One region of the Asaia sp. A2 genome, then DNA from elsewhere that is predicted to be linked to it. Evidence: predicted binding sites of a transcription regulator. Region 1 holds the regulator's gene; each other region holds the start of a gene.
What was found. The regulator LexA, encoded in region 1, represses DNA repair genes until DNA is damaged. The targets are predictions, from matches to a motif close to TGTTCTANNTANGTTC.

Region 2: radA (DNA repair protein RadA) is a predicted target of LexA. The motif match lies at 3,769-3,784, and genes of this name have one in related genera.
Region 3: ACWNRM_RS12675 (ImuA family protein) is a predicted target of LexA. The motif match lies at 6,153-6,168, and genes of this name have one in related genera.

What each region holds. Positions count from the first base shown of each region.
Region 1 is NZ_JBXWTO010000003.1:187,806-195,915, forward strand. Features, by position in the region: gene ACWNRM_RS04250 (OsmC family protein) at 1-36, shown strand, start outside; gene ACWNRM_RS04255 (DUF3429 domain-containing protein) at 24-512, opposite strand; gene eno (phosphopyruvate hydratase) at 613-1,893, shown strand; gene ACWNRM_RS04265 (FtsB family cell division protein) at 2,024-2,353, shown strand; gene rpmG (50S ribosomal protein L33) at 2,773-2,940, opposite strand; gene lexA (transcriptional repressor LexA) at 3,177-3,890, shown strand; gene ACWNRM_RS04280 (hypothetical protein) at 4,528-4,959, opposite strand; gene pgsA (CDP-diacylglycerol--glycerol-3-phosphate 3-phosphatidyltransferase) at 5,173-5,778, opposite strand; gene uvrC (excinuclease ABC subunit UvrC) at 5,879-7,786, opposite strand; gene ACWNRM_RS04295 (dipeptidase) at 8,085-8,110, opposite strand, start outside.
Region 2 is NZ_JBXWTO010000008.1:2,465-10,574, reverse strand. Features, by position in the region: gene ACWNRM_RS08350 (GIN domain-containing protein) at 1-338, shown strand, start outside; gene ACWNRM_RS08345 (head GIN domain-containing protein) at 430-1,833, shown strand; gene ACWNRM_RS08340 (MlaE family ABC transporter permease) at 2,056-2,841, shown strand; gene ACWNRM_RS08335 (ABC transporter ATP-binding protein) at 2,838-3,626, shown strand; gene radA (DNA repair protein RadA) at 3,836-5,218, shown strand; gene ACWNRM_RS08325 (IMPACT family protein) at 5,529-6,158, shown strand; gene ACWNRM_RS08320 (M3 family metallopeptidase) at 6,242-8,110, shown strand, end outside.
Region 3 is NZ_JBXWTO010000016.1:57,212-65,321, forward strand. Features, by position in the region: gene ACWNRM_RS12655 (TfoX/Sxy family protein) at 1-320, opposite strand, end outside; gene ACWNRM_RS12660 (error-prone DNA polymerase) at 414-3,569, opposite strand; gene ACWNRM_RS12665 (hypothetical protein) at 3,566-3,829, opposite strand; gene ACWNRM_RS12670 (Y-family DNA polymerase) at 3,829-5,388, opposite strand; gene ACWNRM_RS12675 (ImuA family protein) at 5,279-6,121, opposite strand; gene ACWNRM_RS12680 (DUF421 domain-containing protein) at 6,375-7,070, shown strand; gene ACWNRM_RS12685 (glycosyltransferase family 32 protein) at 7,244-8,074, shown strand.

The DNA.
Region 1 (8,110 bases):
CCCGTGATCTGCGAGCCTGTCTTTCAGATCGTGTAAGGCTGGAGCGGTGCGCTGAGGCAGGCAGCCAGGCAAAGCACCACAACAGCCGTCAGCAAGGCGCGGAACGGGAAGTATCCGGCAGGCAGGGCGCCCTTGCGATAGGCAGCGCGCTCGGCCATCAACACCAGAACAAAACCGATCATCTCCATCAAAATACCGCCGCGCGGTGCCCAGACGACGCCAGCATAGATGGCGATCCAGCTCCAGAGTGACGGCATGACGCCGAGGAACAGCCTGCGTCGGTTGATCGCTCCCATGCCCTGTGCCGGCATGATGGCAGGCTGCTCAAGCGCCAGCCCCCAGTGAACCGCCCCCAGGAACGACAGGATGCAGCCGCCATAGGCCAGCATCGCCACGCCAATATGAGTGACTGGCCCCAGACTACCCCAGAACAAGGCCGCCATGGCGAGGGTGATAAATGGCACCAGACCGGCGATACCAAGGAAAATGACAAGCGGTGACAGGGGTCTCACGGAATATCCATCCTCATTTCACATAACGCCAGTTGACAGCGCCGGTGTCTCGACGCCTTGTGATGCCCGAAGTTCGAACGTTCAAACAGGGAGCCCCCAAATGAGCGCCATTATTGATATCATTGCTCGCGAGATTCTGGATAGCCGTGGCAATCCGACTGTAGAAGTCGAGGTTGAACTGTCTTCGGGTGCCAAGGGCCGCGCTGCTGTCCCGTCCGGCGCCTCCACCGGTGCCCATGAGGCCGTTGAGCTGCGTGACGGCGACAAGTCGCGTTATGGTGGCAAGGGCGTTCTCAAGGCTGCCGCCTTCGCTGAAGGCGAGATCCTTGACGCCCTGCAAGGTGCCGAATCGTCCGATCAGATCGCCATCGACGAAGCCATGATCGAGCTGGACGGCACGCCGAACAAGGCGCGTCTGGGTGCCAACTCGATCCTCGCCGTCTCGCTGGCGACCGCCAAGGCAACCGCGCTTGAGCTGGATATCCCGCTTTATCGTTATGTCGGTGGCGTTTTCGCGCACACCCTGCCCGTGCCGATGATGAACATCGTCAATGGTGGCCAGCATGCCGATAACCCCATCGACATCCAGGAATTCATGATCCAGCCGGTCGGCGCACCGACGATCATGGACGCCGTGCGTATGGGTTCCGAAATCTTCGCTCACCTGAAGAAGAACCTGCATGCAGCTGGCCACAACACCAATGTGGGTGACGAAGGCGGCTTTGCTCCGGGTCTGAAGTCGGCAGACGAAGCGCTTGGCTTCATCTCCAAGTCGGTCGAAGGTGCTGGTTACCGCCTTGGTGAGGACGTAACCTTCGCACTCGATTGTGCCGCCACCGAATTCTATCGCGATGGCCGCTACAAGATGGACGGCGAAGGCCGCGACCTCGACTCCTCGGGCATGATCGACTATCTGGCCGATCTCGCCGCACGCTACCCGATCGTTTCGATCGAAGACGGCCTTGCAGAGGACGACTGGGAAGGCTGGGCAGAACTGACCGCAAAGCTTGGCCACAAGCTGCAGCTCGTCGGGGACGACCTGTTCGTAACCAACACCGAGCGTCTGGTGCGTGGCATCGAAAGCAACACGGCTAATGCGCTGCTGGTGAAGGTCAACCAGATCGGCACACTGACCGAAACGCTCCGCGCCATGGAAACCGCGCATCGCGCCGGCTACAAATGCGTCATGAGCCATCGTTCGGGCGAGACCGAAGATTCGATCATCGCTGATCTCGCCGTGGCAACCAATTGCGGTCAGATCAAGACGGGCTCGCTGTCGCGCTCCGATCGTACGGCAAAGTACAATCAGCTGATCCGCATTGAAAACGAGCTGGCGACTGCCGCCCGTTACGCAGGCCGCTCGATCCTTCCGCGCGCCTGAACCTTTTTGCACTACGCAAGCATGAGGGAGAGAGCCATTCTCTCCCTCATTGCGTTTACACGATTGTCAGCGACGGCAAGCTGAGGCTAGTCTTGCCCAAGCTGCTTGTGCCTGGATTGATGGAGTTCCCGTGCAGATCGTTCGTGCTATCCGTCGTTTTGTACGCGCCGTCGTCCCTCCCGCACTGTTTCTCGGGCTTACAGCCTATTTCGGCTGGAACGCGCTGCAGGGCGACCATGGGCTCAAGGCTTATCATCAGCAACTCAAGCTGATGGATCAGGCGCTTCAGGCCCAAAAAGATGCGGACGCTGAACAGGCCGTCTGGAAGCGCCGGATCGGCAGCCTGAACGAACGCGCCCTAGACGCTGATATGCTTGACGAGCGCTCACGGGCGATGCTCAATCTGGCGCGTAATGGCGATACGGTCATCCCGTATGGCCCGCACGAAAAGCTCTATTGATAGTTCTAAGGTCCGGGCCTCTTCCTTCCCGACCGTCCCTGTCGGCAGAGCCGGATGGCGCAGGCTTTATAGAGTACCAGCTCTCGTGCCGCGGTGGCATCGCACTTCCGGGTAACTCTGACGACACATCTTGGCTCTACGAGCACCTGTGCACCCAGATTGGGTACCGCGGCCTTATCAGCCAACCTGCACTCCCCCTCATGATCTCCATGACGGATATGGCTCGACAACCATGTCCGTGAGACGTCGCCTGCCAACTTCGTTACACTATTAGGCCGGTCATCAAGACGGACAGACACCAACCGGGCGGGTTACGGTCCTACACAAAGTCTGTACCTCAGCCTCGCCGATCAACAGCGAGCAGACACAAAAAAAGCGGCTCGAAAGCCGCTTTTCTTTTTCGTCAGCGTAAGCCGATCTTACTTGATCTTGGCTTCGCGGAATGCAACGTGCTTGCGAACGACGGGGTCGTACTTGCGCACTTCCATCTTGCCGGTCGCCGAGCGGGCGTTCTTCTTGGTGACGTAGAAATATCCGGTATCCGCGGTCGAAACGAGACGGATCTGGATGACGTTGGTCTTGGCCATTGGGTCCTCGCAAACTGATCTGTCGCTGCGCGCGACATGAACGGCAGCGTTTTCAAGCTGGGCGCATAAATGCTTCTATTACGCCTGCGGGTCAAGTGTTTCCGCTCGAACGGTGGATAATTTTTGATGTTCCGGGGAAAATATCTTGAAGAGATCGAACCGAGAACTTAATAAGAACATAGTGATTCCGGGCAGTTACGGTCGAGCACCGCCCCCGCCACGGAGAGAGGGACCCCATGCTGACACGCAAGCAACACCAGCTCCTGCTTTATATTGACGGCTATCTCAAGCGGACAGGATTTTCACCATCATTCGATGAAATGAAGGAGGCGCTGGAGCTGCGATCCAAATCGGGCATTCATCGCCTGATCTCAGCGCTGGAGGAACGTGGCTTCTTGCGACGCCATCATCATCGTGCCCGCGCCCTGGAAATTCTGCGTATGCCAGTCATCGAGACCCAGCCCATCCCCGTCGCAACGGTTAAACAGGAAGATACAAGCTATCCACACCTTGCGCATAGTCAGGACAAAACAGCTGTTTCGGCCCTGACTGACGCGCGAAGCCCGGTGGTCGGCGTACCGCTCTATGGCCGTATCGCCGCAGGCCTTCCCATTGAAGCGTTTCGGGATCAGGGCGAGCAGATTGACATTCCGGCAGCGCAACTCACAAACGGAGAACATTACGCTCTCGAAGTCTCTGGCGATTCAATGGTTGATGCCGGCATCCTTGACGGCGATACTGTGATTATTCGACAGGCCGAGACATCCGAGAACGGCAAGATCGTCGTTGCACTGGTGGACGGTCAGGAGGTCACTCTAAAGCGCCTGCGTCAGAAAGGGCAATCCATTGCGCTGGAGCCAGCCAATGCAGCCTATGAAACGCAAATCCTCCCGCGCAGCCGAGTGGCAATACAGGGCGTCCTGATCGGTCTTTACAGACAATATGCCTGAACCAGGAATAGACGACCACAGGACGGCGTAAGATGGAGGATCATGCGCTCTGCTTCTGATCCTCCCTTACTCACAGCTGCGAGACGACGACACACACGACCGGCCCCTTCGCGGGGCCATTGCTCCGCATCTTGGCGAGTCCCCGGTTCTAGTGCCTCCTGTGGCGCATGAGAGCTGAAAAGGTCACTCTCTGCCGTTCCTTTATTCGTCTTCTAGCAGGGAGCCTTGTGGCCAAACGAAACTTGCGCTTCTTCCGTGATTGCAAGTGCCAAGCTGTGCTTATTGGCCTGGAGTTCAAATGGGATGCATTACCCATCAAGAGTGAGCCGGGTTGGACCCAACTGGCTGGCCAGGCGCATGAGTGGCGGATAGCCCGTCATCGAATGCCGCGCGTAAGCCCTCCTCTGCGCACGGAGAGTGCACGTATCGTCAGGGATCTGATGAATGCAACCAACTGGAATCAAGTCAGCGGTACCGGCCTACCCAGTTGAGAATAAGCAATTCCGCGCTCGACTACTCATGACCGGAAACAGCCCTGCTCTCCCGTGCCCGCGAGGCTTCACCACACTGAATGTCGCCGCAGATCACTGCAAGCGTGGACTAGACAATAAGGGGACGGTGTAACGCCTCCCCCTAGTCAGCGGGCTGCTTTCTCCTTGACTACCCGCACTGTCCCGTCCGGCGCGATGAGTGTATTTGTCCCATCACCATTTGGGATCACGATCGTGCCGTTATGGGTGGGGGCAAGATATTTATGTGCATTATCTTCAACAGCGGAGGAAAGTGAGGGTCGTGCAGGTTGGTGCACTCCATTCACGATGCCATCATGCTCACCTATTGCGATTGTACCACCGTCATTCAACTGGATACTGCTGTCATTACTGGCACCATGACTTTTGGTCATGGACCCGAAATAACTATTGGTATCCGCAAGAGCATCACGCAAACCGTTTGGCGATGCCATGACATCACGCAAGGTTGGAAGTGGCTGAGGTGCGCCCGGCCAGATATCACCGCCCTCAGGCTCCAGCGGCGTGGCTGCATAGGCATGACCACGAACCTTTTCCATGTTCTCTGAGAGGCCTTCCGGCATGTTGGGATTGGCTCCCGGAAGGGTCGCTGTATCGTGCAGCGATTTTCCGAGCCCCGAACAGCCACTCAACAAAACAGAAATCGCTAAAAGAGCGGCCTTTCTCATCATCTACTCCAGGGGTGTGTACGGGGCTCTTTTAAGACGGTCCTTCTCACAACACCAGATACAGAACATGTATAGCGCGCAATACTAGTGCGTAACCTTGGCAGATGACTGGTTCGTGTTGGTCCCCAGCATTCTTGCCAGGCCCGTAACGAGATAGCCCCAACCACTCAGTACGGTGGGCACAACGGATATCCAGAGCATGATTGCCCCAACCTGGGTAAAAGAGATCATACCCAGCCCGATCATCCTGGGCATCGCATCGCCTGCAAGAAGGCAACCAATGGCAACCATCTGGATGCCAGTTTTCCATTTGGCAAGCCGTGTGGAGGGCAATGTCGCGCGTTGGCTCGCCATGAACTCTCGCAGGCCACTTACCATGATCTCGCGCACAAGAATGATGATCGCCGCAAACAGGGCGCCGTCTTCCAACCTACCATATCCCGCCAGAGCGAGCAGCAGAGCGCCTACAAGCAGCTTGTCAGCAATCGGGTCCATCATGCGCCCCAGTTCCGACCCCTGTTTCCAGCGACGCGCCAGCATCCCGTCCAGATAGTCGGTAATGCACGCCGCTACATACAGCACGCAGGCAATCCCGTCCGTCCAGGCGTTGTTAAATGCAATCAGAGCGATCAGCACCGGGATCGACGCGATACGCAGCAGTGTCAGGATATTGGGCAGATCTGTCAGCATGAATCTTTCCCGGAGCTGCCTTCAAGTCAGAAAACACATGGAGATGAAATTGCACACCATGATAGGACGCTCATGGTGGTTCTTCATAGCTTCTCGCGCATCATTGAGGGTGAAAAAACTCGTAAATTGTTCGGGCAGTCTCTGAATTGATTCCCGATACCGACACGAGCTCTTCCAGACTGGCGCTACGGACGCCACGCACCGAGCCGAACCGCGTCAGAAGGGCACGTTTACGTACGGCACCGATACCCGGCACGCTATCAAGCTCAGAGACCTTGATAGCCTTGCTGCGCCCTGCCCTGTGCGTTGTGATAGCAAAGCGGTGCGCCTCGTCGCGCAGACGCTGGAGATAATAGAGAACCGGGTCATTCGGCGGCAACTGGAATGGCGTGCGCCCCTCCTGAAAGAACCACTCACGCCCCGCATCGCGGTCCGGCCCTTTGGCTATGGCCACGATAGGAATATCCCGCAAATTCAGATCTTCCAGAACGGCCCTGACAGCGTTGAACTGGCCTAGCCCGCCATCAATCAGCAGGAGATCGGGCCAATCTTCGAGACGTCCCTCCGGTGATTCAGGATCACGACGGCCGAAGCGACGCTCCATCACCTCTCGCATCATGCCAAAATCGTCACCTGGCGTGACGGGCCCCTTAATCGCAAACTTGCGGTAGGCGCGCTTGACGAATCCTTCCGGCCCGCCCACGACCATAACACCGTAAGCGTGCTGCCCCATGATGTGGGAGTTATCATAGGTCTCGATCCGCTTCGGCGGCTCTGCCAGCCCGAAGACGTTTGCCACACCGTTGAGCAGCTTGCTGACACCAGCGCTCTCTGCCAGTCGCCGCTCGAGTGCTTCGCGGGCATTGGTTTCGGCGTGACGAACCACGTCGCGCCTCTCGCCACGCTGTGGCTGCAGCAATTCTACCTTGCGCCCGCGCTTGAGACTCAGCGCCTCCGAAACAAGGTCGAGCTCCGCAGGGTCCCTGTTAAGGAGGATCTGGGGTGGTGGCGGTTTGTCGTCATAGAACTGCAGCAGGAAGGCTGCGAGAATATCTGCCGCACTCTCCTCCTCCGCATGATCAGGGAAAAAAGCCCGGTTTCCGTTGTTACGGGAATTACGGATGAAGAAGACCTGGATACAGGTCCGTCCTGCCTCCTGCCAGAGCGCAATGATATCGGCATCGCCTATCGAGGCCGGGTTGATGATCCCCGATTCCTGCATGCTGGAGAACCCACGGATACGATCACGTATGGCCGCTGCACGCTCAAATTCGAGCGCTTCAGAGGCTCTTTCCATCTCCTCGACAAGCGTTTTGTGCACATCCGTGCTCTTGCCTGAGAGGAACTGTTTCGTCTCATCCACCAACTCGGCATATTGCCCCGGTGTCACCCTTTCTACGCAGGGTGCGGAACACCGACGGATCTGGAACAGCAGGCAAGGTCGCGTGCGTGACGACAAAACGGCATCGCTGCAGGAACGCAGCAGAAAACTGCGCTGGATCAGGTTCAGCGTCTGATTGACAGCCCAGGCCGAGGCAAACGGCCCCCAATAGGTGGCATTCTTGACCGGGCGGCCACGCTGCTTGGTAATCTGCGGAAACTCATGCCCTTCGGTCAGCATGATCCAGGGGTAGGATTTGTCATCACGCAGAAGAATGTTGAAGCGTGGCTTCATCTTCTTGATGTAGTTGGCCTCAAGAAGGAGCGCTTCGGCCTCGGTGCGCGTCGTCACGATCTCCATGGATCGCGTAAGGCTCACCATGCGACGTAACCGCTCCGGCAACTGGTTGAGCCGGAGATAGGACGACACGCGCTTTTTGAGGCTCAGCGCCTTGCCAACATACAGTACCTCCCCCTTCTCTCCCAGCATGCGATAGACGCCGGGCGTGAACGGAATGGTTTTCAGTGCTTCTCGTATGGCCTCTGCGCCCTCCTTGCGGGTAGGCGGTTCAGCGGTATCAACGGCCTGATCATCACGAACAGAGGGGTCAGTTTGCGTGATCTTCATGACAGGACACCATTGCCCAGGCTGAACACAAGTTCATCCACGGAACATGTGGATAAGTCTGTGGGGCATCGCGTGACAATTTGATGACGGGCGCAGTTTGGCGCGCTTTGCGACGCTTTGCCTAAATTTTGGGCATTTAATGCTAAGATGTTGAAAATCAACAATTTTGCCTATCCGGATCGAAGAAACAGCGCCAAGACGTTGGAAATACAGGGAGTCAATCCCGGAACTGCCCTGAAAGTGGACAAATTTCCGGGCTGCTTCGGCTAGAACGATCCTGTTTTGTTCGAAGTTGCCTTCAGACCTGTTCGGCTTGCGCGAGAA
Region 2 (8,110 bases), on a different contig from region 1:
ATGATGAAAGCGACGACCGTGCCACAGCCGGGGATGACGCGACACCGCGTCACGGCCATCGGCGATGGCTGGGCTGGGGCATGCTGGCGCTGCTCCTTATCGTGTTCCGTCGGCGTATCGCAGGCTTTGTACCTGTGGATTTTCTGTCGCGCATCCGGCGTTCTGCCGGCTCGTCCCGTGCGCCCCAGCCCTTGGCGGCGAGCGCACCGGAAATTGCTGCACTGGAAGCCCGTTTGCAGCGTCTCGACAAACGCTTGAGCGATATCGAGCAATGCGTGACCTCACGCAATTTCCACCTGCATCGCGAATTTCATCATCTCGCCAGAAATCACGGGTGATGCAGATCGTGCCTGGCGGCGACAGGACAACCGACGCCTGCGTGCAGTCAGCGGGTCCGAACTGCGGCCCAACGAAAGAAGGACAAACGTCATGAGCCGTATCAGCCTGGGCGTTTTTCTCGTCCTAACCATATCGCCCGCCCTTGCAGAAACGAGCTTGCCCACGACACCGGAGGCCGCACTCACTGCCGCACCGTATACGCTGCATATCGAGGCGGGATGTGCAGCGCGGATTCATGTCCGGGGTGCCGGGGCACTCCAGCAGAATGCCGACATGCAGGAGGTGCCAGCGGGTCTCTCCTTCGAGGCCGGACACCACGACGCCTGGCTGACCGGCAATGCCTGCGGTCAGGATGCCACAATTCAGCTGCGCGAGGGCGCAGCCATTGTCTCCACCGCGATGAATTACGACAAACTGGATATCGACTGGGTCAACGGGCCGCTTTCCCTGCGTCAGGGCCGGGGCGATATCTCGGTCGACAAGGCGAGCGCCCTTCTGCTGAGGGGCAGCGGTCCGGGCGCCCTTTCCCTGGGCACACTGAATGGTCCGGCAATTCTTGCCACCTCCGGGCCGGGCGAGGCGCAAATCGATACCGCGACTGCGCCCTCGGTCGTGATCGGCACGACCGGCCCTGGCGATGTCGTCATACGCGGTGGCACTATCGACCAGCTTGCCGTGTCGCTGTCCGGTCCGGGTGACGCCATCTTTGACGGCGTGGCACGCAACGCCACGCTACGCACCAGCGCTTCGGGCGATATCCGTGTGCATCAGGTGCTGGGAGACGAGCACGCCCATTCGAGCGCGAGCGGCAGCATCGAAATTGCCATGCCGTCCGGCCATGGCGAGCGCTTTACCGGCGTGGTGCGCAACAGCAACACGAATAATGGGACCCGCATTACGCCTGACGACATGCGTCTGGCCGATGGGACACGCATCAACAGCCATCGCCTGATCAAGCCCGATGGCACGATCATTGATTTCGATGCGCTGCGGCGCATGGGGAACGAGAGTGTTCACGTCTCCACCCCCGAACCGCCCGAGCCTCCAGAGCCACCAGAACCTCCCGAGCCACCGGAAGCGCCAGTCACGTCGGGGGCGACCCATGTCAGCACGCAACATACGCCCTCCAGCTCAGGCAAATCCGGGCTGAGCCTCCCTATGTTGTCCGATGACAGCGGAATGGTCTCCGGGCTGGTTGCGCTGGCTGTGCTGGCCATTGCCTTGATGCGTCGGCGTCTCATCCCGAAGATCATCGCGGCCCTTCAGAGCCATCATCCGGCGCTTGCCCGCAAGGTCGAGCCTTTCCTTCTGTCGCTCATGACCCGCGTGTCAGACCCGATGCCACAAACCCAGCTTCCGCAGTTGCTTGATCTGACAGAGCGTCTGCAAAAACTCGACAGGCGTGTAGGGGCCGTCGAGACCTGCGTCACCTCGCGCGACTTCCACCTGCATACCCAGTTCCGCGATTTGGACCGCCGTCAGAACGGAGCCTGACCGCCCCTTCTGACGCACATGCCCTACTGTCCGGAAGCACGTGAGAGGGCTGGCGGAATTCCGCCCTCTCACACCCCGTCTCCCCAATCCGGTTTGTTGCAACTGCCATGCGCAGAAAGGCAGACGATCGGGGTGCATCCTTGCGTCACAGAGGGCTTTGACGTAGCGCGTCAGGCAGGCTAGGGCTTGAAGCATGACCTTCCCTGATGGCAGCTGCTGACCGTGAATTTCCTACTCGATCCCGTTGCGGCCATCGGGCGTGCCTTTCTCGGCATCGTGCGCAAGGCTGGTGCTCTGGCGCTTTTTGCCCTGGCAGGCCTGTCGCATCTGCTGCGACCGCCCTTCTACTGGGGCGTATTCTTCAACAGTCTGATTGAAATCGCCTTCTATTCGCTGCCAGTCGTGGCGCTGACCGCGATTTTCTCCGGCGGCGTGATCGCGCTTCAGTCCTATGCGGGCTTTGCCCAGTACCATGTGCAGAGCGCCATCGCAGGCATCGTCGTTCTGGCCGTGGTGCGTGAACTTGGCCCGGTTCTGGCCGGTCTGATGGTGGCGGGCCGCGTCGGTGCGGCCATGTCAGCCGAGATCGGCACCATGCGCGTCACCGACCAGATCGACGCGCTGCGAACCCTTTCGACCGACCCGATGAAGTATCTGGTTACGCCGCGCCTTCTGGCTGGTACGCTGGCCCTGCCCTTTCTGGTGCTTATTGCCGATATTCTGGGCGTGCTCGGCGGCTTTACCGTTTCGGTTTCCAAGCTCGGCTTTGACCCGCAGAACTACATTATCGCCACGTTCAACGCGCTCAAGCCGCTGGACGTGCTGGTCGGTCTTTCCAAGGCGGCAGTGTTCGGGTTCATCATCAGCCTGATGGGCTGCTATCATGGCTATACCAGCCGTGGCGGCGCCGAGGGTGTGGGATCGGCCACCACGGCAGCGGTCGTAGCCGCCTCGATCCTGCTTCTCGCTTTCGATTACCTCCTGACGGATCTGTTCTTCGCCCAATGAGCGCCCTGCCCAAGATCCGCATTCGCGGCCTGACCAAATCCTTCGGCTCCAAAACCGTACTGGATGGCATCGACCTCGATGTCGAAGCCGGAACGTCAATGGTGATTATCGGTGGTTCAGGCAGTGGAAAATCGGTGCTTCTGCGCTGCATCCTCGGTCTGATCACCCCGGATTCCGGCACGATCGAGATCGACGGCGAGAACGTGCTTACCGCCCCCCCCGCACGACGCGATGCCCTTGTCGAGCAGATTGGCATGCTGTTCCAGAATGCTGCGCTGTTCGACAGCATGAGCGTGGCCGATAACATCGTGTTCGGCCTGCGCGCCAAAGGCCGCGGCAAGACTCATCGCTTGAGCGCGGCACAAGCCCGTGCCCAGGCCGGTGATATTCTCAAACAGGTCGGGCTCGATCCCTCGGTAGGGGCACTCGCGCCTTCCGAGCTGTCGGGCGGTATGCAAAAGCGCGTGGGGCTTGCCCGCGCCATTGCAGGCACACCCAACATCCTGTTCTTTGACGAGCCGACAACCGGCCTCGACCCCATCATGGGGGCTGTGATTGACGGGCTGATCGTGGATTGCGTCAAACGCCTTGGCTCAACCGCCGTCGCCATCACCCATGACATGGCCTCGGCGCAGCGTATCGGCGACCGGGCGGCTATGCTCTATCACGGCAAACTGGTCTGGCAGGGGCTGGCGTCAGAACTGATGAACAGCGGAAACGCGATGGTCGATCAGTTTACCCATGGCCGCAAGGATGGGCCGATCGGGATGGAATTGCGGCGTTAGGGGACAAAGGGGCGTTCTTTTTTGCAAAAAAGAACCAAAAAACTCTTTCTCGTAAAGGGGATCAAACCCCCCGCTTTTTCTCTGACTAGAATCTGAGAGTCTTTTTGCTTCTTTCTCCTCGGAAAAAGAAGAACCTCCTCCCCGTTCTTGTTATGTTTCCCCATCTGCCCTATCTTCCGATCTGAACCCCAGACCGGAAGATGTTCCTCATGGCCAAGCGTCCCACAGCCCGTTTCGTATGTCAGGCCTGTGGGGCAGTCACCAGCAAATGGTCGGGTCGCTGCGATGCCTGTGGCGAGTGGAACACCATCGTTGAAGAGGCCGTCGAGCCTACCAGTCGTGAAACACGCAAGCGCGCCGGTCGCCTCACGCTCATGCATCTGGATGGCGATCTTACTCCCCCGCCACGCATCCAGACCTCGATTGCCGAATTCGATCGTGTGCTTGGCGGCGGTCTCGTTCCGGCCTCTGTTGTGCTGGTGGGCGGTGATCCGGGCATTGGCAAATCCACGCTCCTGCTTCAGGCCACCTGTGCTTTGGCGCAGGCAGGCCGGCGCGTTCTGTATGTGTCGGGCGAAGAAGCGGTGGACCAGATACGCCTGCGCGCGCGCCGCCTGAAACTCGATGCGCCGACGCTCGATCTGGCAGCCAGTATCAATGTGTCCGAAATTGCGGGTTCGCTGGAGCAGGACCGCGTTCATCATGTGGTGGTTATCGACTCGATCCAGACCATGTGGCTCGAGACGATCGAGAGCGCGCCGGGCTCTGTCGCTCAGGTGCGCGCCTGCGCTTTCGAGCTGATCCGACTGGCCAAGACGGTCGGGTTCTCGCTCGTTCTGGTCGGTCATGTCACCAAGGAAGGCGCGTTGGCAGGCCCACGCGTGCTCGAACACATGGTCGATGCGGTCATGTATTTCGAAGGCGATCGCGGTCACCAGTTCCGCATCCTTCGTGCCGCCAAGAACCGCTTTGGTGCGACAGACGAAATTGGCGTGTTCGCCATGACCGATACAGGGCTGACGGAAGTCCCCAACCCATCGGCCCTGTTTCTGGCAGAGCGGCGCGGCAATATTGCGGGATCGGCGGTTTTTGCTGGCATGGAGGGCACACGCCCCGTCCTGCTGGAAATTCAGGCCCTTGTCTCGCCCAAGGCCGGTGAAGGGGCAGCCAGACGTGCGGTGGTCGGATGGGAAACGGCGCGGCTCAACATGCTTCTGGCTGTTCTTGAAGCCCGCTGCGGCCTCAAGATGGCTGGAATGGATGTGCATCTCAACATTGCGGGCGGCCTGCGGATCAGTGAGCCCGCCTGCGATATGGCGGTTGCAGCTGCATTGATCTCGGCCGCGACGGGCGTACCGACATCGGCGGGCTCAACCTATTTCGGCGAGGTCGGGCTGTCTGGTGAGGTGCGTCAGGTCTCGCAAACGGATCTTCGCCTCAAGGAAGCCCAGAAACTTGGCTTCGCACAGGCCATTCTCCCCCGGCGTGTAGCCAGCGGAGGCGCACGCCCGAAACCTCATGAAGGTCTGGCGCTGAAAGAAATCGGTCATCTGAACGATCTGGTGGAGCTGTTCCAGCCGCTTGACGAGTAAGCGCATCGTCCTGAGCCGTCAGGCAATGAGCGTCCGCATAGGATGTGCCGAACAAGTGCAAAAGACTGCCCGGTAACCGGGGCACCCGCTCCTCTCCAGGCCTCGTGCGCAATCACCGCGCCAGGGTCGGCGTTATGGCAGAGGCAACCTCATAAGCACGAGATTTTTGAAAAGCCACGATCATGTGGCCCGAGCAGGACCGCGACACACCTTTTCCCACCGCCCTTGCAAAACCTGTTCAGGCCTGCTTCCTGACCGAAGAAGAACCGCAACTCAGAACCCGAAAAGGGCGAGGCAGGATTGAGGACGCATGACCCGAACACTGGTGGCTGAAACGCAGCAGGACACTGTGGTCAAGAAGAGCCTGTTTCGTGTCTATGCTGCGCCGATTGCCCATGAAGCCGAGGCACTGGCTTTTTTCGAGCGCGTGCGTGTGCCAGACGCCACTCATAATTGCTGGGCATGGCGCATCGGTGGGCGGTATCGCAGCTTCGATGATGGCGAGCCGGGTGGCACGGCGGGACGCCCCATTCTGCAGGCCATCGACTCACAGGAATTCGACCGGGTGGCGATCATTGTCGTGCGCTGGTTCGGTGGCATCAAGCTGGGCGCTGGCGGTCTCGTGCGCGCCTATGGCGGGGCAGCGGCTTCCTGCCTGAAACAGGGCGAGGCGGTTGAGATCGTGCCCATGCAACGTCTTGGCTTTCATGCCTCGTTCAGCCTGCTGCCCATCGTTCAGGCCAGACTGGCGGAGTGGGAGGCGACCCAGGAGAGCTGCTATTTCGATGAGACCGGAGCCACGCTCTCGCTGGACATTCCCCTCTCACGCTCCGGGGCCGTGCAGGCTGTTCTGCAGGATCTTCTGCGCGGCGGCCCGATCCGCGTGCTGGATGATGATGAGCAGGACCTTCCCGGTGAGCAGGATAATCCGGTACGTTAGCGGAACATCATGCAGGCGGTTTGACGCCTCTTCGTTTCCTTCCTACGGTAACATATCATGTTACGATCGTAGGATCCTTGTTCATGCCCGTTTTCAGACACGCTGCGGCTCTGGCAGCTGTTGCCCTTCCCCTTCTGTCTTCCACAGCGCTGGCTGCCCCTGCCAACCCGCTGTTTCAGGCAAGCCCGCTGCCCTATCAGGCGCCCCCCTTCGACAAGATCAAGGACAGTGATTACGTGCCGGCCTTTGAAAAGGGCATGGCCGACCAGCTGAAGGAAATGCAGGCGATCGCCAATAACAAGGCTGCGCCGACCTTCGACAATACCATTGTCGCCATGGAGCGTTCGGGCCAGTTGCTGAACCGCGCCCAGAGCGTGTTCTACGGTGTCTACTCGGCGGACAAGGACGACGCCATGGACGCTATCGACAGCAAGGAAGCGCCCAAGCTCAGCCAGCATCAGGATGAGATCTATCTCAATCCCAAGCTCTTCCACCGCGTCAAAACCCTTTATGACAACCGCGCCAAGCTGAACCTGAACGCCGAGCAGGCGATGCTGCTGGAAGTTTACTACCAGCAGTTCGTCCATTCGGGCGCTGAGCTGAATCATGCCGACCAGCAGAAGCTGCGCGCCATCAATACCCAGCTTTCCAAACTCGAAACCGCCTATAACCAGAAGCTGATTGCCAGCGCTAAAGCCGGTGCTCTGGTTGTGGACAAGAAAGAGGCGCTCGCCGGGCTCGATGACGGCGCCGTTGCTTCTGCCCAGAAGGCCGCCGAAGGGCGCAAGCTGGCAGGTAAATATGTCCTGCCGCTGCAGAACACGACGCAACAGCCCGATCTCGCTTCTCTGAGCGACCGTAGCACGCGTGAAGCCCTGTTCAACCAGAGCTGGACCCGTGCGGAAAAGGGCGACGCCAACGATACCCGCCAGACGATTGCAGAAATCGCCCAGCTGCGCGCCGAAAAGGCCGCCCTGTTCGGCTACCCCAATTACGCTGCCTATACGCTGTATGACCAGATGGCCAAGACGCCGGCAGCTGTGAACAGCTTCATCCATCAGCTTGTGCCGGCAACGGCGGCCGAACAGCATCGCGAAGCTGCCGAGCTGCAAAAGGCCATCGGTGAAGACCATCAGAATTTCACACTCAAGCCGTGGGACTGGAATTACTACGCCGAGCGCGTCCGCAAGCAGAAATTCGACCTCAACCAGAACGACGTGAAGCCGTATTTCGAGCTGCACACCGTGCTGACAGATGGCGTATTCTATGCGGCAAACCAGCTTTACGGAATCACCTTCGAGCCCCGCAAGGACATCCCGGTCTATAACCCCGATGTCATGGTTTTCGAAGTCAAGGACAAGGACGGCTCGCCGCTTGGCCTGATGTATTTCGACTATTTCAAGCGCGACAACAAATCGGGTGGCGCCTGGATGTCGAATTTCGTGGGTCAGAGCGACTTGCTGAAGACGCGTCCGGTTATCTATAACGTAGCGAACTTCACCAAGGCGGCGCCCGGCCAGCCGCAGCTGATCACGTCAGACGATGTGACGACCATGTTCCATGAATTCGGTCATGCGCTGCATGGTCTGTTTGCAAGCCAGACCTACCCCACGCTTTCCGGTACAGCGGTTGCGCGCGATTTCGTCGAGTTCCCCTCGCAGTTCAATGAGAACTGGGCGATGGATCCGAAGGTGTTCGCCCATTATGCCCGCCACTACAAGACCGGCGCCCCGATGCCGGCCGAACTGGTCGCCAAGATCAAGAAAGCCGCGCATTTCAATCAGGGCTATGCACTGGGTGAAATCGTGGCCGCAGCGCAGCTCGACATGTCATGGCACGGCCTCTCGGCCGATGCGCCGCGTCAGGATGTGGATCAGTTCGAAGCCAAGGCACTCAACGAAACCGGTCTCGATGTCGCGAACGTTCCGCCGCGCTATCGTTCGAGCTACTTC
Region 3 (8,110 bases), on a different contig from region 1:
GGAAGCGCCGCAATAGAGCGCTCTACCCAGATTTTCAGCTCATCCGGACGCGTATGCAGAGACTCCGGCACAACGACATAGGTCTTGCTGGGAGCGCTTTCCGGTTCATAACGTAGGGCACAGGCACCGGGGAGTGCCAGAAGAGCCTCACGATCCTTGCCGCTCATCTTCAGGGCCAGGCCGACATTGGAGAGGGAAGCAAAGACCTTGCCGCCGGCATATCCCATGATCCCGCCGAACATGGGCTTGAAGGACAAATCAAATTCCGCCAGCTCCGGTATTGTCAGTATTTTCTGCAAAACAGCAGGATCATAATTCATTATCTTATCCTGTCCCCAAATCTATGCTTGAAGATAACAGAAAGACCAAAAGATTGCTTAGTTTTTTCCAAAAAGAAGAAACAAGTCTCTATCTCAGTGAAAGTCCCGCGCCTTCAATCTAGGTGCCACCGCCCCCTCTTCTTCCTCGGACACGGCAATAGAGCGCATCATATTCGTAATATCCTCCAGACGCTGCATCACCACGTGAATGACCTCTCCTTCACGCTGGAGCGTTCCGTGGCAGGCCACAGCGTTGACACCAATCACAATGCGACGCTGGGCTTCGGCCCGGTCTTTCCAGATGATGATATTGGCTGTGCCGGTTTCATCCTCCAGCGTCATGAACATCACGCCATGGGCCGTGCCTGGGCGCTGACGCATCAGAACCAGCCCCGGCACCACTACACGGCTGCCATCGCGCAACCGGCGCAGATCGGCACAGGTTACCATGCCTCGCTCAGCCAGTTGCGGACGCAGAAACGACAGCGGGTGCTGGCGCAAGGTCAGGCCGAGCGTGTTGTAATCTTCTACGACCTCACGACCCTCGCTCATGGGGCGGGGGGCGTAATCAGGCTCGATCACTTCGGGGCCGGGGCGATTGAGCTTGCGATCGGCCGCGGCAAAAAGCGGCAGAACCGTATCCGCCAGCCCCTTGATGGCCCAGAGTGCGGCACGCCGATCAAGATCGAGGCTGCGAAAGACATCTGCTGCCGCCAGCGCCTCAAGCGCCGAGACAGGAATGGTAGCACGACGCCAGACATCATCGAGCGACTCATAGGCCGGAAAGCGATGGGCGATCAGTTTGGCCGCGTGATCGTTCGACAGGCCCTTCACAAAGCGAAAACCAAGACGCACGGCCAGTGTTCGCTTGCCCCGGTCAGGCTCAAGCACGCAATCCCAACGCGAGGCATTGATATCGATAGCGTGCACGGTCACGCCATGCTCGCGCGCGTCACGCACCACCTGAGCCGGGGCATAAAATCCCATAGGCTGCGAATTGAGCAGGGCCGCGCAAAACACATCGGGATGGTGGCATTTCAGATAATTCGAGACATAGGCCACCAGAGCAAAACTCGCCGCATGGCTTTCGGGAAAGCCATAGGACCCGAAGCCTTCAAGCTGGCGGAAGGTGCGTTCGGCAAATGCGCGATCATAATGATTGGCAACCATGCCCTCGATCAGCTTCGTTCTGAAATGCGAGACCCCGCCAGTGAACTTGAATGTCGCCATGGAGCGGCGCAGCTGATCGGCCTCACCGGGCGTGAAGCCAGCGCATTTGATGGCCACCTGCATGGCCTGCTCCTGAAACAGGGGGACACCCAGGGTCTTGCCAAGAATCTGTCTGAGTTCCGGCTGCGGGTAATCCGGCAGTTCGATCCCCTCACGCCGTCGCAGATAGGGATGGACCATATCACCCTGGATGGGACCCGGGCGCACGATGGCTACCTGAATGACGAGATCATAGAACGTCCTGGGTTTGAGGCGCGGCAGCATGGACATCTGGGCGCGGCTCTCGATCTGGAATGTGCCCAGCGTGTCGGCACGGCGGATCATGGCATAGGTCGCGTCATCTTCAGGCGGTACCGAGCCCATATCGAGCTGGCGGATGCGATGCTCAGCCAGAAGCTCGAACCCCCGGCGCAGACATCCCAGCATGCCCAGACCCAGCACATCGACCTTCATGAACTTGAGAATGTCGATATCGTCCTTATCCCAGACGATGATCTGCCGATCCTCCATTGCAGCAGGCTGAATGGGCACGAGTTCATCCAGCCGGTCGCGGGTCAGCACGAAGCCCCCCGGATGGGTGCCAAGCTGGCGTGGTATGCCCACCAGCTCGGCAGCCACACGCAGGGTCAGCGCCAGGCGTCGATCTGACAGATTGAGGTTCAGCTCCGCCGCACGTGCCTTGAGCTGTTCCGGATCTCCCAGCGACGAGGCAAGGTATTTTGAGAGTAGGCCCAGCAGATCCTCGCTCAACCCCAGCACCTTGCCTGTCTCGCGCAAGGCCCCCTTGGGGCGATAGCGCATGAGCGTGGCACACAGCGCTGCATGGCTGCGACCGTAGCGGCGATAGATCCACTGGATGATTTCCTCGCGCCGGTCGCTTTCGAAATCAACATCGATATCGGGGGGCTCGCGACGCTCTGCGGAAATGAACCGCTCGAACAGAAGGCCGGAACGCACGGGGTCGATCGCCGTGATACCCAGCACATAGCAGATGGCGGAATTGGCGGCAGAGCCACGCCCCTGACAGACAATATCGAGCGCACGCGCCTGATGCACGATGCTGTGCACGGTCAGAAAATAGGGCGCGTAATCAAGCGAGCCGATCAAGGCGAGTTCATGGGCGATCTGCTGCCTGACCGCATCCGTCACCCCGGCAGGATAACGCCTTGGCAGGGCCTCCTGCACCAAACGGGTAAGGGCCTGCTGCGGCGTCTCATCCGACCGGTCAGTCTCCTGCGGATACTGGTAGCAAAGATCATCCATCGAAAAGCGGCAATGCGCTTCGATTTCGGACACACGGGCCAGTGCTTCGGGAAAAGCCTCATAAAGCTGCGCCACAGCACCGGGCGTCTTGAGGGCCCTGTCACCATGATTTTCACGCCGCTCCCCCAGCGTATCGAGCGTACAATTCTCACGAATGGCGGTCACGACATCCTGCAAAACATGGCAGCGCGCCGCGTGATAGAGCACATCGCCCGTCACCACGGCGGCTACGCCACAGGAGGCGGCCAGTGCCTCCAGCGCCCGCAGGCGCAGCAGGTCACCCGGGGCATTGCGATGCGAAAGCCCGCAATAAACTGGCTGACTATTGGCTGCACCGATCCGGGCCAGATGCTGAAACTGCTGCTGTGCCTGGGTATCGGGCTGATCGGGCAGCAGAACCAGAACAAGCCCCCGTGCCCCCTGAAGCAGATCTCCCCAGTCGAGCGAAAAGACGTCCCGCGCACCCCGGCGGTGCCCAAGCGTCAACAGGCGGCAAAGCGCCCCCCACCCCGCACGATCAACAGGATAGGCCAGAAGAGTCGAGCCATCGAGCAGATCGAGCCGACAGCCAGGCAATAGCCTTACACCGCTCTGACACGCGGCATCATGGGCGCGCACCATGCCGGCCACCGAATGGCGGTCGGTCAGCGCGAGCGCCCTGTGCCCCTGGGCCTGGGCGACAGAAAACAGGTCATGCGGCGCACTTACGCCACGCAAAAAGGAATAATAGGACGTGACATGAAGCGGCGTGGTCATGCCCCCTCGCCTTTTGCCCTGTCATTGGGATGATGATGCCCGCTCGTATCATGCGCCACGGCATCGGCACGTTTCATGAGCACGAAACCGCAGCGCGCCAGATGCGCCACCAGCCGCTCGGCCACGAGGGTCGCCATCAGTTCATCAGCATCATGAACACGCCGACGCCCGTCAAAACGCAGGGCATGGGTGAGGGCCTCCGCAATCTCGCGAGGCTCGGCAGGACGCATGACCGGAGGAGAGGCAAAATCCTGTGTCATCAGAACAGCCCGTGGACGAACCACGCCCCGTCACCCGACCAGGGATGCTGACCGTCACCCCGACGAAACAGCCAGAAGCGATCGCCTTGCTCGGTTTCCACAATCCAGTAATCGCGTATGGCCCCTGCCTGCGCGGGATGCTGCCACCAGGCACCGTGTAGCCGCTCCGGCCCATCAGCCCCGCAAACACGCAGTTTCTGTCCTTGCCAGACAAAGCCCTGAGGCGCGTCGTGGTCCGTCAGTTCTGGCGCGGCGATAGCGCGTGGCGGTGCAAAAAGCCGGGTTGGTCGCGGCCAATTTGAGCGCCGCGAAGCGCCTTCCAACGATGAAACAGGCGCAAGGCCCTGTGTCTGGGCCATCTCGGGGAAGGGTGAATCGGTTTCCGCCAGATGATAGATCGCTCGCAAACCCGGCTTGTTGCGTAGTCGTTCTGCCAGAACCACCAGCGACTCTCCCGCGGAGGGATGACCTGCCTGAAGAAGCCCGCCTGCCCCTGTGGAGGACTCCGGTAACATGGCTTCCTCTGTCACCGGCGAGCGGGGCTGGGCGTGACCGACATGCAGGCTCATGACTTCGATGCCAAACCCTGGATCGATTGTCTCGATACGCTCCTGAAGCAGGCGGGACAGGCGCATGGCCTCGTTAACAGGCTCAGCCGTTCCCACACGCACTGCCTGAACCACGTCATCCACGCGATGGCAAAGCAGATCGACCCGGCGCGCGCCAAGGCCCCTCTTCTGCAAGAGGGTCGCGATATCCTGACACAGGACGTCCATGACCTGCGCGATGCTTTCGGCCGTGCCGATTGGTTCCATCAGATGGCGCTTCACGCTCAGGGCTGTTGCAGGCTGATCGAAATCCAGAGCTTCTTTCTGGTGCCCAAGCGCCTGATCAAGACGACACAGCACCGCCTTGCCGAAGCGGCGCGTCAGCGCAGCACGCGGCACGGCACGCAGATCCGACACACGACCAATTCCCAGAAGACCAAGCCGCGACTGTTCCTCGTCATCGAGCCGCAAGGCAGCGACGGGCAGGGAATCGAGTGCTGCAGCTACGCTGCCAGAGGGAATACAAAGCAGCTCCTTTGTGCCGAATCGTGCCAGAGCATGAGCCGCTCCAGCCGTATCTGCCAAAGCCGCACGAACGGCATGCCCCTGCGCCATGAGCCTGTCCCTTACGGTTTCCAGCATGGCGACCTCACCTCCAAAAAGATGGGCGCATCCCGTGCTGTCAATCCACAGACCATCTGGCGGATCGACCGCGACAAGGGGTGAGAAGCACCGGCACCATGATGCCAGCCTGTGCAAGGCGCGTGCATCGGCAGCGGGCGTGACGGGATGCGTTGCCAGATCCGGCACAAGACTGCGTGCCATGGCCAGAAACTGACCTTTCTCCACCCCACAATCCCGGGCAGGCTGATTGACCGCCATGATCTTCCGGCTCTGGCCCTCACGACCATAAAGGGCCAGAGGTCTGGCGGGGTCGGCTTCGGGATGCCCCTTGTGCCAGAGTGTCGTGTGCCAGTGGGGCAGCCACAGGGAAAGAAACCGACGCATCATGGTCTGTACCGACCCTCCAGAACAGGGCATCACCCCCACGACGTCGCAAAAGGGAAAGGGACAGCCCCCCCGAAGCAGAGGGAAAAGAGCGCAGCCCCACCCTGACCGCATCGGCACGCGCAGGGCCGATACGCCAGCGCGTCCAGCAGGAATTGGGCGAAAGAGGCTGTGTGTGACGATGCACGACAAACCCGGTGACCATCGTCTTTTCTGCCGCCAGATGAAGGCGACGCGAGGCTGTAAGGGATAATGGTTCAGGCAGATCAGCCACAACGGCTGCCACCCCTCTGGTGCGCAGCACATCTTCCATCGTACCGACCAGGCGTGCGGCTTCGACCTCGACACAAAGCAGTCGCGCGCCATCCAGCCCGGCATCACGCAGCCCCGCCAGGACCGGGGCGGAGGTAAAGCCGGAACTGCCGCCCCTTCCCTGCGCTGCTCCGCGTTGTCTTGTGGGGTCATTCTCGGAGAGGGCAGGCACAAGCCAGATGACTGGCCCCGCACTTCGCGCCAGAATCTGCGCTATGAAACGCGTCGGGCGGGCGCAAAGCACCTGATCATGCCCCTCCCCCAGAAACTCATGCACAGCCCCTCGACGCAGCCCACCCTTGAGCGCCTCGTCAACAGCAGCCATGCCCGTCTGTAGGTAAAGCGCTGCAAAACCACGCTGATAACGCTGCTCAATCTGCACGATGCTGTCGCGCAACATAGCCAACCCGGCGTTCTCTCTCATGACAGCCCTCCTTCATTGCGCCCTAACATGAGAACAAATGAGGAACAACTAGATTGGTTGCCAAACTGGCAGTTGGTGACTGGCTGAATCTGCCAATCAAGAACCAAGTTATTTTTTAAATCAGGGATTTGACTGCTACAGGCAAAAAGGGCTGTGCTTTAAGTGCTATTTTTTTAATGTAACAATATTAGAGCAACTCGCTGCGCCCAAAATTCTTGAAGATCTCAAGCAGCTAACAAAGGACTGGAGTCGCGTGATCACTGTCTATCTTTGGGTTATTCTCAAGCTCGTGATCGGGTTTTCCCTTATCATCACCTATCTGAATGTGACCGGGCGCAATCAGATTGCCATGATGTCGGCGGTCGATCTGGTCGGTAACTTCATACTGGGCGGCGTTGTCGGAGGTATTCTCTACAACGACAAGCTACCCATCCTGCATTATATCGCCCTGCTCATCCTGTGCATCCTGCTCATGGCGCTCTTCAACTATCTCTCACGCAAAATCCCTGATCTGAGAAAGCGCACGATAGGCGAGCCGATCACCCTGATCCGTAATGGTGTTTTCCTCATTGAGAACTTCAATGAGAACGCGAGCCGTATCGACCTCAAGGATGTCGCAACGGCTCTGCGGATGCAGAACATCTTCAGCTTCGATGATATCGATTTTGCCCAGATCGAGACGACCGGCCATGTCAGCGTCATCATGAAGAAGGAAACCAAGAAACCTGCTCAGTTCCTGGTTCATCGCGGCGAAATTCTGGAGAAGGAACTGGAAGCGCTCAAGCACTCGAAAGAATGGCTCATCGCGATACTGTCGCGCCGCGGACTGGCTGATCTCGAAAAGATCTTCCTAGCAGAGTGGGTTGGCGACCATCTACTGGTGGTGACGACGGATGGCGTCGTTCACACGGATCTTCAAACCGCCGACAGTCTAACTAGCACTATCTGATTGGCCCTGTACAAGACCACACCATGCAAGCCAACCAAACAAGACGCGAAAAAGAGATTTGAATTTAGCCTCGTATGCACGCAGAACGATGAAAGTAATCGGGCGTCCATAACCCCGATCGTGGTTATGAGGGGCAAGGCAGCATTGGATGAAACGCCTTGCACAGGGGGCTGATGACAGTTCAGGATATGAAACCGGGCGATGTAACATCACTGCCTCCTGCCTTGCATCGCGTTAGCGAGGGGGATCGTATGGCCTGTTTCGACCTTCTGGCAGAAGGGGTCGACAGTCACTGGCTCAAGGTCGTTCCACCAGGGCAGGATAACGGGTTACCTTCATCCATCCCGTACCGGATTATCCAGTATTGGCATGCTGCAAACCCACCCGAGGATGTGCAGCGCAGCATCGCAACAACCATAGCCATGAACCCTGAGTGCCAGCACGAGCTGGTTTGCGATGCCTCAGCACGCGCCTTCATGTATCAGGAACATGGCAATGAGGGCCTCAGACTTTTCGATTGCTGCTTTCATCCAGCCATGCGTGCCGATTTCTGGCGTATTGCTGCTCTGTACAAACATGGGGGCATCTACATGGATGTCGACACACGTTCGCATGCACCGGTTACACGCATTGCGGCGGGGGCGGATTTCTCCTGCCTGCTGACCTATTCGTTTGGGTCACCCTGGTGTGTCGATAACGACTTCATCATGACACAACCGAACCATCCCGTGATCGGCGCCATTTTGGAAGGGATATTCGCAAACCTTACACGCTACTGCCATGTCGGCGATTTCGAGAATATCTGGGTTGAAACAGGGCCCGGCGTCACGACGATCGCTTCGATGCGTTGGCTGTCTCGGATTATAAATGATCAGTCTGTCTATGATGATCATGGTAGGCTTGCGTTCAGACATCACAACGCAATCGCAGAAGCTTTTGATGTGATTGATATGGACTACAAAAAGACACGGCTTGGCAACTGGCGCAGGGCTGTCCCGAGCTAAGTGATAGGCTTGATACCCTGCCATACGCGCGCGTAC